3 regions of the Paradesulfitobacterium aromaticivorans genome follow, and region 3 is predicted to be linked to each of the others. Evidence: riboswitches for the same ligand, from Rfam matches in the RefSeq annotation. Region 3 holds a riboswitch; each other region holds the start of a gene.
What was found. A riboswitch is a leader RNA that binds a small molecule or an ion and turns the genes downstream of it on or off. The one in region 3 is predicted to bind molybdenum cofactor.
Positions count from the first base shown of each region.

Region 1: linked by a shared signal. The riboswitch ahead of moaA (GTP 3',8-cyclase MoaA) and the one ahead of modA (molybdate ABC transporter substrate-binding protein) in region 3 are both predicted to bind molybdenum cofactor.
Region 2: linked by a shared signal. The riboswitch ahead of ACYQ2N_RS21035 (molybdopterin-binding protein) and the one ahead of modA (molybdate ABC transporter substrate-binding protein) in region 3 are both predicted to bind molybdenum cofactor.

Region 1 covers NZ_BAAHYT010000008.1:115,246-118,518, forward strand. The annotation lists gene moaC (cyclic pyranopterin monophosphate synthase MoaC) at 1-358, opposite strand, end outside; gene moaA (GTP 3',8-cyclase MoaA) at 362-1,327, opposite strand; molybdenum cofactor riboswitch at 1,386-1,523, opposite strand; gene fdhD (formate dehydrogenase accessory sulfurtransferase FdhD) at 1,804-2,595, shown strand; gene mobA (molybdenum cofactor guanylyltransferase) at 2,590-3,243, opposite strand; partial or broken gene ACYQ2N_RS02935 (glutaredoxin family protein) at 3,236-3,273, opposite strand, start outside.
Region 2 covers NZ_BAAHYT010000011.1:885,264-888,536, forward strand. The annotation lists gene ACYQ2N_RS21025 (VWA domain-containing protein) at 1-277, shown strand, start outside; gene ACYQ2N_RS21030 (class I SAM-dependent methyltransferase) at 346-939, shown strand; gene ACYQ2N_RS21035 (molybdopterin-binding protein) at 940-1,962, opposite strand; molybdenum cofactor riboswitch at 1,955-2,090, opposite strand; gene ACYQ2N_RS21040 (DUF1847 domain-containing protein) at 2,110-2,343, opposite strand; gene nrfD (NrfD/PsrC family molybdoenzyme membrane anchor subunit) at 2,477-3,273, opposite strand, start outside.
Region 3 covers NZ_BAAHYT010000010.1:212,961-216,233, forward strand. The annotation lists gene modB (molybdate ABC transporter permease subunit) at 1-397, opposite strand, end outside; gene modA (molybdate ABC transporter substrate-binding protein) at 465-1,313, opposite strand; molybdenum cofactor riboswitch at 1,409-1,542, opposite strand; gene ACYQ2N_RS06365 (DUF134 domain-containing protein) at 1,698-1,979, opposite strand; gene ACYQ2N_RS06370 (hypothetical protein) at 2,330-2,590, shown strand; gene ACYQ2N_RS06375 (radical SAM protein) at 2,604-3,273, opposite strand, start outside.

The DNA of each region.
Region 1 (3,273 bases), on a different contig from region 3:
CCACGCTCACTGCAGTCAGAGCTTCCATCTCCACCCCGGTTTTCCCGGCAACTTTGACAATCGCTTCGATCTCGACCGTACAGGGCCCTTCTAAATAAAAGTTTAATTTGGCACTGGTAATGTTTAAGGGGTGGCACATCGGAATTAAAGCTGAGGTTTGTTTCGCAGCCATAATTCCCGCCACTTGGGCAACCCCCAGGACATCTCCCTTGGCAATCTCCCCTTCTTTGATCAGCCTCATGGTCTCAGGCTTCATCTCAACCCGTCCGCGGGCTACCGCCACCCGTGCCGTCTCGTCCTTGGCACTCACGTCAACCATGCGCGCGCGCCCTTCTTCATCAAAATGGGTCAATTCCATGTCTCAACCTCCGATCTGGGACATAAGGCGTTGGTCCTGCCATTCCTCGTCATTCATATGATGTTCAGCTGGTTTCAGCCAAACACCCTTAGCAAACAAATCCCCAATTTCCGTATCACTGGCAGCACTGCGCAAAGCTTGACGCAAATCCACTTCGAAACTGCTATGCAGGCAAGGCCTGAGTTTGCCGTCCGCCGTCAAGCGCACTCTGTTGCAGGTATGGCAGAAGTGCCTGCTCAAAGCGCTGATAAACCCTATTGTGCCCTTAAACTCAGGCGGGCGGTAATATTCTGCCGGGCCTCCGCCCTGGACATCTTCGGTAGCCAGCACCTCCTGGATTCCCAAAATTTCCTGCATTTCCGCAATCGGAACAAATTCATCCCGGTCGGAAGCCCCAATCGGCATCAGTTCAATAAAACGTACATGGAGCGGATAAGTGCGTGCCAGCTCTGTAAGCTTAAGCAGTTCTTCAAGGTTTTGACTCCGTGATACTACGACATTCAACTTCACCGGATCAAGTCCGGCTTCGAGGGAGCGAAAAACTCCTTGCAACACTTGGTGCACATCCCCGCCCCTGGTAATATGCCGAAAACGCATGGGGTCCAGTGTATCCAAACTGACATTTACCCGCTGCACCCCTGCTCGTTTCAGGTCAAAAGCGTGCTCAGCCAGTAAAATCCCATTCGTCGTAAGCATTAGATCATCCACGCCAGGGATCTGGGATGCTTGCTCTAAAAATGAGAGAATCCCCTTGCGCACTAAAGGCTCCCCTCCGGTAATACGGAAACGCCGAAAGCCGAAGCGGGTACTGATGTTTATCAGACGCAAAATTTCTTCAAACGAAAGAATAGAATCGTGGGAAATCCAATTAACCCCTTCTTCCGGCATGCAGTACCGGCAGCGCAGGTTGCAGCGATCCGTGACCGAGATCCGGAGATATTCAATTTGCCTTTTGAATTGATCCTGCATACTAACCCTCGTTTCTAAAATAAAATATCCGCGGTCTGCAAATAACCGCGGACAACTGTCCGTTATTGTACAGACTCCTTTCCAATCAGGAGATATCACCGTTTCCGGTCATACCCGAGCGCCCGCTTCATGAGGCACTTGCCTGGTCACCATAGCCGCAGCTTTAGGTTATCCAGTTTCGGAGTTTATTTGGCTTTTCATGCTATTTATTCGTTAAACAACCCTGAATCCCTTTTTTAAACGCTAATTAAATCTCAAACTTTATGAGTACGAAATAATACAGATAATTCTCACATTTGCTTGATATAACACTTCTTTTAGTTTATTATAATATAGGCTTGGTTTTTTTTCTATATGCATTAGCAAGGATTCTTATATTTATTGTTACGGAGTATTTTTTTTAAAAAGTTTTTCTAAGAATAAGAATTATTTGTTATAGGTATTATCTAAGCCAGAGAGGAGGACATATTAGTTACATGAATGAAACCAAAAGTTTTGCCATACTCAAAGCGCAGGGACAGTTAGTTACAGCCACTAGTGATATCGTCGTCTCTGAAATTCCCTTAACAGTTTATTTTAATGAAGAAGAAATCGTAACTTTGCTCTGCTCCCCGGCGCAAATTGAAGAACTTACGCTCGGCTTCCTGCTCACTGAAGGGTTTATCAAAAAGCAGGAGGATCTTTACTCCCTGCGCTACGAACCTGAAGAAAACCTAATCTGGGTCGAGGGCAAAGCCCGCCCTCTTCAGAAAGAATTAATGAGCAAACGTTTTCTCTCAGCCTGCTGCGGCAAAAGCCGCGCCTCTTTTTACTTTGCCAACGATGCCCGCTTAGTTAAGCCCCAAACTTCGAATATGCAGATTACACTCCCTGAAGCTTATACCTATGCTAATCACCTGCAGGAACACCTGCCTCTGTTCCAGGCCACCGGCGGAATTCACAGCGGCGGAATTGCCCGCGCTGGGGAAATCCTGCTCACAAGCTATGATATTGGCCGCCACAACGTCTTTGACAAGCTATTCGGCAGTGCTTTTCGGGCCGGGCTCAACCTCAAAGACCATGTCATCTTTTTTAGCGGGCGCATCTCCTCGGAGATCCTGCTGAAAGTGGCCAAAATGAATATTCCGATTTTAATCGCTCGTTCTGCTCCGACCGACCTGGCCTTAAATTTGGCCCGTGACCTCAATATAACGGTCATCGGCTTTGCCAGGGGAGACCGCCTCAACATCTATACCGCCCCCGAGCGTATCAGCACGCGTTCATTATAAATTGGTGGCTGTGCCCCGCACAAGCCTATCCCACTCTTCCGGGGTGTTCACATTGAGGAAAGCGCGCGTCAAACGCTCTGCTGCAGACACTTCCCTTCCACTGGACATCCCCCCAGCTGCAGCCAACTCCTCTTCCCCTACATACCTAACCTTACACTGAGGATAAAAATCTATAATCTTAAGGTGCCCGACCCTAATATTTTCTTCAATAAAAGGGAGACAGGTGCGGCCATAAAAAGCATGCAGAGGGTTATGCCCTCCGCCTGCCTTTGGCACCACCACATCATACTCCTTCGCCCAACGGCTGAGGAAACGGATAAGCCCACTGTCGAGAAAGGGCATATCACAGGCTACAAAAAAGCTGGTCTCATACGAAGCTGCCCTAAGCCCGGCCTGCAAACCTCCGATCGGGCCTTGATCAGGCATTAGATCTGGCACCACTTTAACCCCGTATTGTTCATAGAGTTCGGGCTCATTGCTACTCAGCAAAACTTCAGTGAAAATCCCCTTTAGCACTTGTAAACTTCTTGCCACTAACGGTTTCCCTTCCAGTTCGAGGAAGGCTTTGTTCTTTTTCATGCGCGAGTTCTTGCCGCCGGCCAGAAGAATGCCGGTTGCCTGCAGCCGGCTCTCCGCTTCCTTAGCCATGGTAATCTTGGAACGCCTCCTCATATTCCC
Region 2 (3,273 bases), on a different contig from region 3:
TTTTAGGAGTTTTGCGCACGAAGTATTACCTGAGATCTCCTCCCGGGCTACGGTTTTAATTTTGGGAGATGGTAAGAATAATTTCAGGCAGCCGCAAACGGAATACTTAGCCCAAATGCAAGAACGTGTACGCCATATTTTTTGGCTTAATCCTTTGAACATCGCGGAATGGTCAGAACGAGACAACTCCTTGCCGCATTATCTTCCCTATTGCACCAAGGTTTACCGCTGCCGCACTTTAGATGATCTACGGGAGATAGCGCGCAGAATATTTTAGGACCACCATTCGAACACAATACGTGCCGCAAAATACACAAAAATTATAACTAAGGGAGAGATTAAACTATGGCTCATAAGCATAATTTCTTAAAAAACTTTGAAGAACGGGAAAAGATGTTGCCCTCACTATGGATTCTCGAACGTTTCGGCCTGCGCCCGGGGCAGCATCTGGCTGATTTAGGATGCGGGTACGGATACTTTACTCTCAGGGCCGCCGAAATGACAGGATCGCATGGAAAAATTGAAGCTGTCGATATCGAAAAAGAGAGGCTGGACTTTCTCGAGAGCGCAGCTACTGAGAGACAAGTAGGAGCGCAAATCACCACTTATTTAGCTGTGGGTGAAAACATCCCCCTTCCTGATGCTTGCGTTGAGGCTGCCCTAATTGCGAATGTCCTGCATGAGTTGCACAATCCAGGAGCTTATCTACATGAAGCAAAGCGGATTCTTGAGCGAGAGGGGCAACTGTGGATCGTTGAGTGGCAAAAGAAAGAAACCCCCATGGGGCCGTCCCTTCATGAAAGAAAAAGTGAGGCTGAATGGGAGTCTATTTTATCAGAAGCTGGATTTACCACTGTTTGGACAGAGAAGCTTGAGCCTGCCCACGTGTTAATTAAGGCCAATAAACGCGAATCGAAGGACTTCTTCAAAGGACAATAATTATTTTCCAAAAGAACAATGAGGATATGTGCACACCTCACACTCCAAGCATAAACCGCCGTGACCAAGCTTGGCTATCGCGCTCCTGGTTAAGCGTTCTCCGGTGAGAACCCGAGGAGCCACCAGATCAAAAACCGTAGTCTTAGAATACATTACGCACCCGGGAAGCCCGAGTACCGGGACTTCGCCGAGGTAAGCCAAGAGGAACATCGAGCCGGGTAAAACAGGGGAGCCGTAAGTTATTAATTCTGCTCCCATTTCCTTGACCGCAGTAGGAGTGACATCATCCGGGTCGACCGACATGCCGCCGGTCACCAGGATTATTTCGGCCCCTGAGGTCAAATGCTCGCGAATGCGTTCCTGAATCATAAAGACATCATCATCAGCAAAAGTCTGCCCTATCACGTCTGAGCCCCAACTAGTTACTTTAGCGCGCACTATCGGCCCGAATTTATCCTGGATGCGCCCGTGATAAATTTCACTTCCGGTGGTCACGACCCCAACCTTCCACTTTTTGAGTCTTTTAACATGGATAATGGGTTCAGGAAAAGTCTGAGCCAGACGTTCCGCTTCAGCCACAATCTTCTCCTCAATCATTAAAGGTACGACCCGTGTGCCGGCCAGTTTTTGCCCGGCTGTAACAGGCCGGTGGTTGTGGAGAGTAGCCAGAACTATATATTCCAAGGAGTTAAGGGTCAAGATCCCCTCAGGATCAGCATATAAAAGTCCGTCATAGGCCGCAGTTAAATTCACTTTTCCCTCTTTCGGAGAACTGAGTTCAATACCAGAGCCTGATACGGCTTGAGCTAGGCGCTGGGCGGCATCATCCTCATGCACCAACCCCTTAGTTTGATCCCACACGTAAATGTGTTCTTTGCCCATGCTTAACAGCACAGGGATATCCTCTGCCTGTACAATGTGGCCCTTGCGAAAGCGGGGGCCTTTGCTCTGTCCGGGAATAATCTGGGTCATGTCGTGGACGAGAACTGCTCCGACTGCGTCCTCTACTCTTATTTTTTCCATTGTCTGTCCTCCTTTACAAATGGGAAGGCATACTCATTTCTAAGCATACCCCGGTTTCAGTTTGCTGAAACGGCCGTGGCCCATGGGAACAATCCTTTAGGAGCCAGGGCTCGGGAGTATTGTGCTGCGTGCGTACGGTATGAGCTTCTACTCTGAAAGTAGACCACTAGGTTGACGCAGTGCTTGTACCGGGTTATGGTCTAAAACACGATCCTTGACCACGAGGGTGGTTACCGGGGCTTCACACTCGGCAGTTATATCACAGTAATCGACAGCCCCTACCCGACAGCAAACTGGAATTGGGTCAAGCCCTGCTTCTCCTAATAGTTTAGCGAAATTTTGCGCTTCTGTCATTAGGGTAACGCAAAAAGCTATCCCAATTAATCAAAAATAAGCAAGAGGGATTTCATCCCTCTTGCTATTTTTAGTAGTAATGTAACCAACAGCCTGTTCATTATGCCCGTTAAGAAATAATTTAGATTCATAGAACTGTTAAAGGAATCGGCAGTCCAAATTAATACGGCCAGGGATAAATCTGAACCCCGTTGTTCACAACACAGTTGCGTAAGGCGAAGCCACCGAGGAAGAAAGCCACGGCCAGCGCAGGTAAACCCCAGGTAAAGCTGACCCCTGCGAAAAAGAGATATACACTGAAAACAAGGGGGAAAGCTAATCCGACTAAAGGATAGAGTAGAACGAACCGGGCTTTCTTGAGCATCCTGTGCATTCCTTCTTTGGCCTCGACTGGGCCGTTATGGGTATGCTCCAAGTAAGCCAGGGAAATTCCGAAAACCAGAAGGCTGAGAGCCAAGATACCGCCTGTGAGAGCGGTATAAACTGTACCGCTCTCACTAAATAAGCTTCCTACATAGGAGAGGGCGAGAGCGAAACTGGTTACCAGAAAGAGAAGCGGAAGTGCAGGAGTGTGCCACAGCGGAATAGCAGCAGGCGCTGCCAGCAAGCCTCCGGAAATGATGGGGAACAAGAATCCTGCAATCGCAGCAAGGGCACCGAAGAATACTTGATAAGGAGCAAGGGCTGAGCCAAAGCCGCTTAAACCAAGAAGCTCCGCATATTCAGGGAAAACAAAGAGAATACCGAAAACATAGTTGAGTGCAATTAAGACGACGTCCCAGGATATACCTGATTTTGCAACGTTATTCAAAGAGTAAATGGCATTAAGCGGGCGTTCTAAATCGAAGAATACTAAAAAAGCTCCGGCTATGGCGAACATTACTAACCCACTTAAGACTGACAGACCAACCATGGGCGCAGTTGCCGCAAAAAAGTGGAAGACGAAGGCCAAGGTCA
Region 3 (3,273 bases):
CTAATTCCGTTCTTCCTAAGACACGGGCAGCGTCCAAAAGGTTTGGGGATACGCTTTCAATCGCGGACCTGGACGTTTTAATAAAATAGGGCATGGAAACGACCATGGCTGCAATCACCACTCCCCGGGTAGTGAAAACCAGCGGAAGTCCAAGGCTTTCCAGAAAACGGCCGATAGCACTCTTACGTCCCAGCACAATAAGCAAATAATATCCCAAAACGGTAGGAGGCAATACCATCGGCAAAGTGAGAAGGGAATCCACCACTTCTACCCACTTGCTATGCGATCGTCCAAGCGCCCAGGCAATCAACAAGCCGAGTAAAAAACCCAAAAGGGTCGCTGTTGTCGCTATTTTTAGGGAAAGAAACAATGGGAATAAGTCTGCCGTGGTGATCACCAGCGCTCCACCCTTTTCCTAGATATTTCCTACATAATTATATCTTTCCATCTTGATACTCTTTGCTCTATGATACTTTAGGTTTAATTTCATCCGGAAGGAGAAAGCCATATTTTTTCATGATCGGGCGGCCCTGCTCACCGTTGACAAAGGCAATAAAACGGCGTGCGTTATCCTCCTGCTTTGTCTCTTTGAGCGCGGTAATCGCTTGATTAAGGGGCTCGTGCCACGAACCATCAATCAATTGGAAGTTCACCTCATCCGGTTTGTAGAGAGATAAGGAAAGAATCACGGCATCCACGTTTTTTGACTTCAGCATATTTAAAGCCTCTTGGATATTGGCACCATACACCATTTTCCCCTGGACTCCCGTCCAGAGCCCGGCATGCTCAAAGGCCTGCTTGGCAGCCCTTCCATAGGGAGCATGGGAAGGATCAGCAATAGCAATTTTTTTGACAGCGGGATTATCTGCCAACTCTTGGAGCGAATGCAGCACGAGTGGGCTGTCTTTTAAGGTGGCGATCCCGATCCGCCCTTGCGCATAGAGTTGTTGTGTATCCGGCAGTGTCAGTCCTTTTGTCTTCAGCCCGTCAATAAACGAAACATCAGCAGCGGCAAAAACATCATAGGGCGCACCGTTTTCGATCTGCATGGCGGCTGTCCCTGTCGATCCGTAAGTTATCTCTACCGGAATCCCGGTTTCTGCCTGAAAGGCATCCCCCATCTCCTTGAAGGCCAGGGCTAAATCCGCTGCTGCCGCAACTCGGAGTTTGGGTTGGTTCTGCGTGGTCGCAGCCTGATTTTTTCCGTCCGGAGAATTTTGCGTTGATGGAGCCTGTGTCCCACAGGCAGTTAAAACAAATAGGCTCAATAGAGCGAATCCGATCAGCCCTAAATACTTCTTGCTCAATTTCATGCTTTTGGTCCTTCCTTCTTTTCTGCATTATATCTTGGCCTCATTCGTTCAAACCGAAAAAAAACTCCACTTTAAAAAAGTGGAGGCGCGCGCAGACAACCCATACGACCGTCTCCTTTTCAATACGTGAAGGTATACCCGTTTCCAGGTATGCCCTGAGGGCATACAGCCCTGGCCGTTCAACCATAGAGTCCTCGTTAGGCTAAGCGGCTCGGAGAAATATTTAGTTCAGTCTAATTATATAGAGTCAGCCTAAATTATGCAAGATTAGTTGATTCATGATATCCATGGCGATGTTCATGTCCGTGATGATCATGTCCGTGACACCCTTCTCCTGTTGCTATTAATGTTCCGTTGGCATATGCTTGAGCGATCTCATTCGTATTATTGTTTGTGATCAGACACATCTTCAGGTGGATCGGAGTCCTGACGTTGATGTCGGCAAACTCCTCCGGTCCTTTTATACATGCCTTTTTTCCCATAAAACTGATGGTGCCCGCCTTCAATCCGCAGTCCCTTTCCTTGGGTCAATGCCTGAGCGATTTTTTTACGGGCACTTTGCACAAGGCGCACAAAGGTCGGACGAGAGATCTGCATCAGTCGAGCACATTCTTCCTGTTCTAAACCTTCGGCATCTTTTAAGCGCACCGCCTCTAAACTCTTCAATCGTTAAGATAATCTCTTCCAGTTCACACCACGGAATTCCCTGCGGTTTGAAAATGCGTGGCGCATGGGTATAACCACATTTAGGTATAAAACACTATTGCATTACTTGCAACAACGAGTTAAATAATCCCAAACTCAGTTAGCCAGTCATCTGCCCTACGGGAGGTTATTACAGATATAGATCAAAGGTCTACCGTAATTGCCAGTATTGTCTTAAAAAATGAACGAAATCGCAAAGCAGACAAATTTGCTCGCCTTAAATGCCGCGATTGAGGCTGTATTGGGAGATGGTTTAGATTCTAAGGTTGATGTGGGTCCGATTATCAACATATACCAAGAATGTCAACCATGTGTACACAGCCATGCGCGACATTACGACCGAGATTCTCTATGTCAATGCCGGTACGATCGGTGCGGAAGTTCACCTGCCGTTTGGCGGCACCCGGGGAACATCTCTTTACAATCCGCTGGCAGCCCAACTGCATCTTCCTCCGGTCGTGGGAAAGGGCGTAGTCGACTGGATTGCCGCGATAATACTTGTACCTTCTATGGCTATGTGTTACCATATTGATAGGGAATTACTGGAAGAAGAAGGTCTTCCAGTGGTGTAGTTGAAGCGCTTGTTTATGGGCAAAAAGGAAGCCCCCGCGCCCATAGACAATCAGCACAAGAGGGCTCGTTGCCCATACAATCCATGTCGGCATGGGTCACTATGTCACAACCGTTAACAAAATCACAGTCCGGACATGATGGATAAATTCCGTTCCTTACCTTATAGCGGAATTCCATGAACACAGGATCCATCCAGATTCCGTCAAGGCGCTTGTCCTTCAGAGATCCGAAGCTGTATGCCCGGATCTCCTTTTTTCTTCCCAGCACATATTCGGGATAGGCATGCAGAAAGCGGTAACATGGTGCCACTTCTCCGTCCCAGCGTACAACCACGCTCTGGCTTTCTACAAATTTACAATGCCTCTCTGTCTTGAGGCCAGTCTGGGGCAACACGACAGCAAGCTGTTTTCCCAGTCCGTAATTGAAAGCCTGGCGGAAGATCCTCTCTGTTTCCGCGCTTACAGGGTAGAGGATTTCATCCAGCATATCCTCTGCCATCGGCTGCAGATGCGAGATGTAAATCTTATCTACCCCGATTTGGGCTGCCGTCCTCACTGTCTCCATTAAAAAAGGCAAGGTCCGTTTCATAGCCACGAATTCCCAGGCAATTTCCGGCTTGTCCCCAGGTTGTACTCTGCTGGCTATAAGCTTGTGTGTACTTTCCAGAACCGGATGGACATTC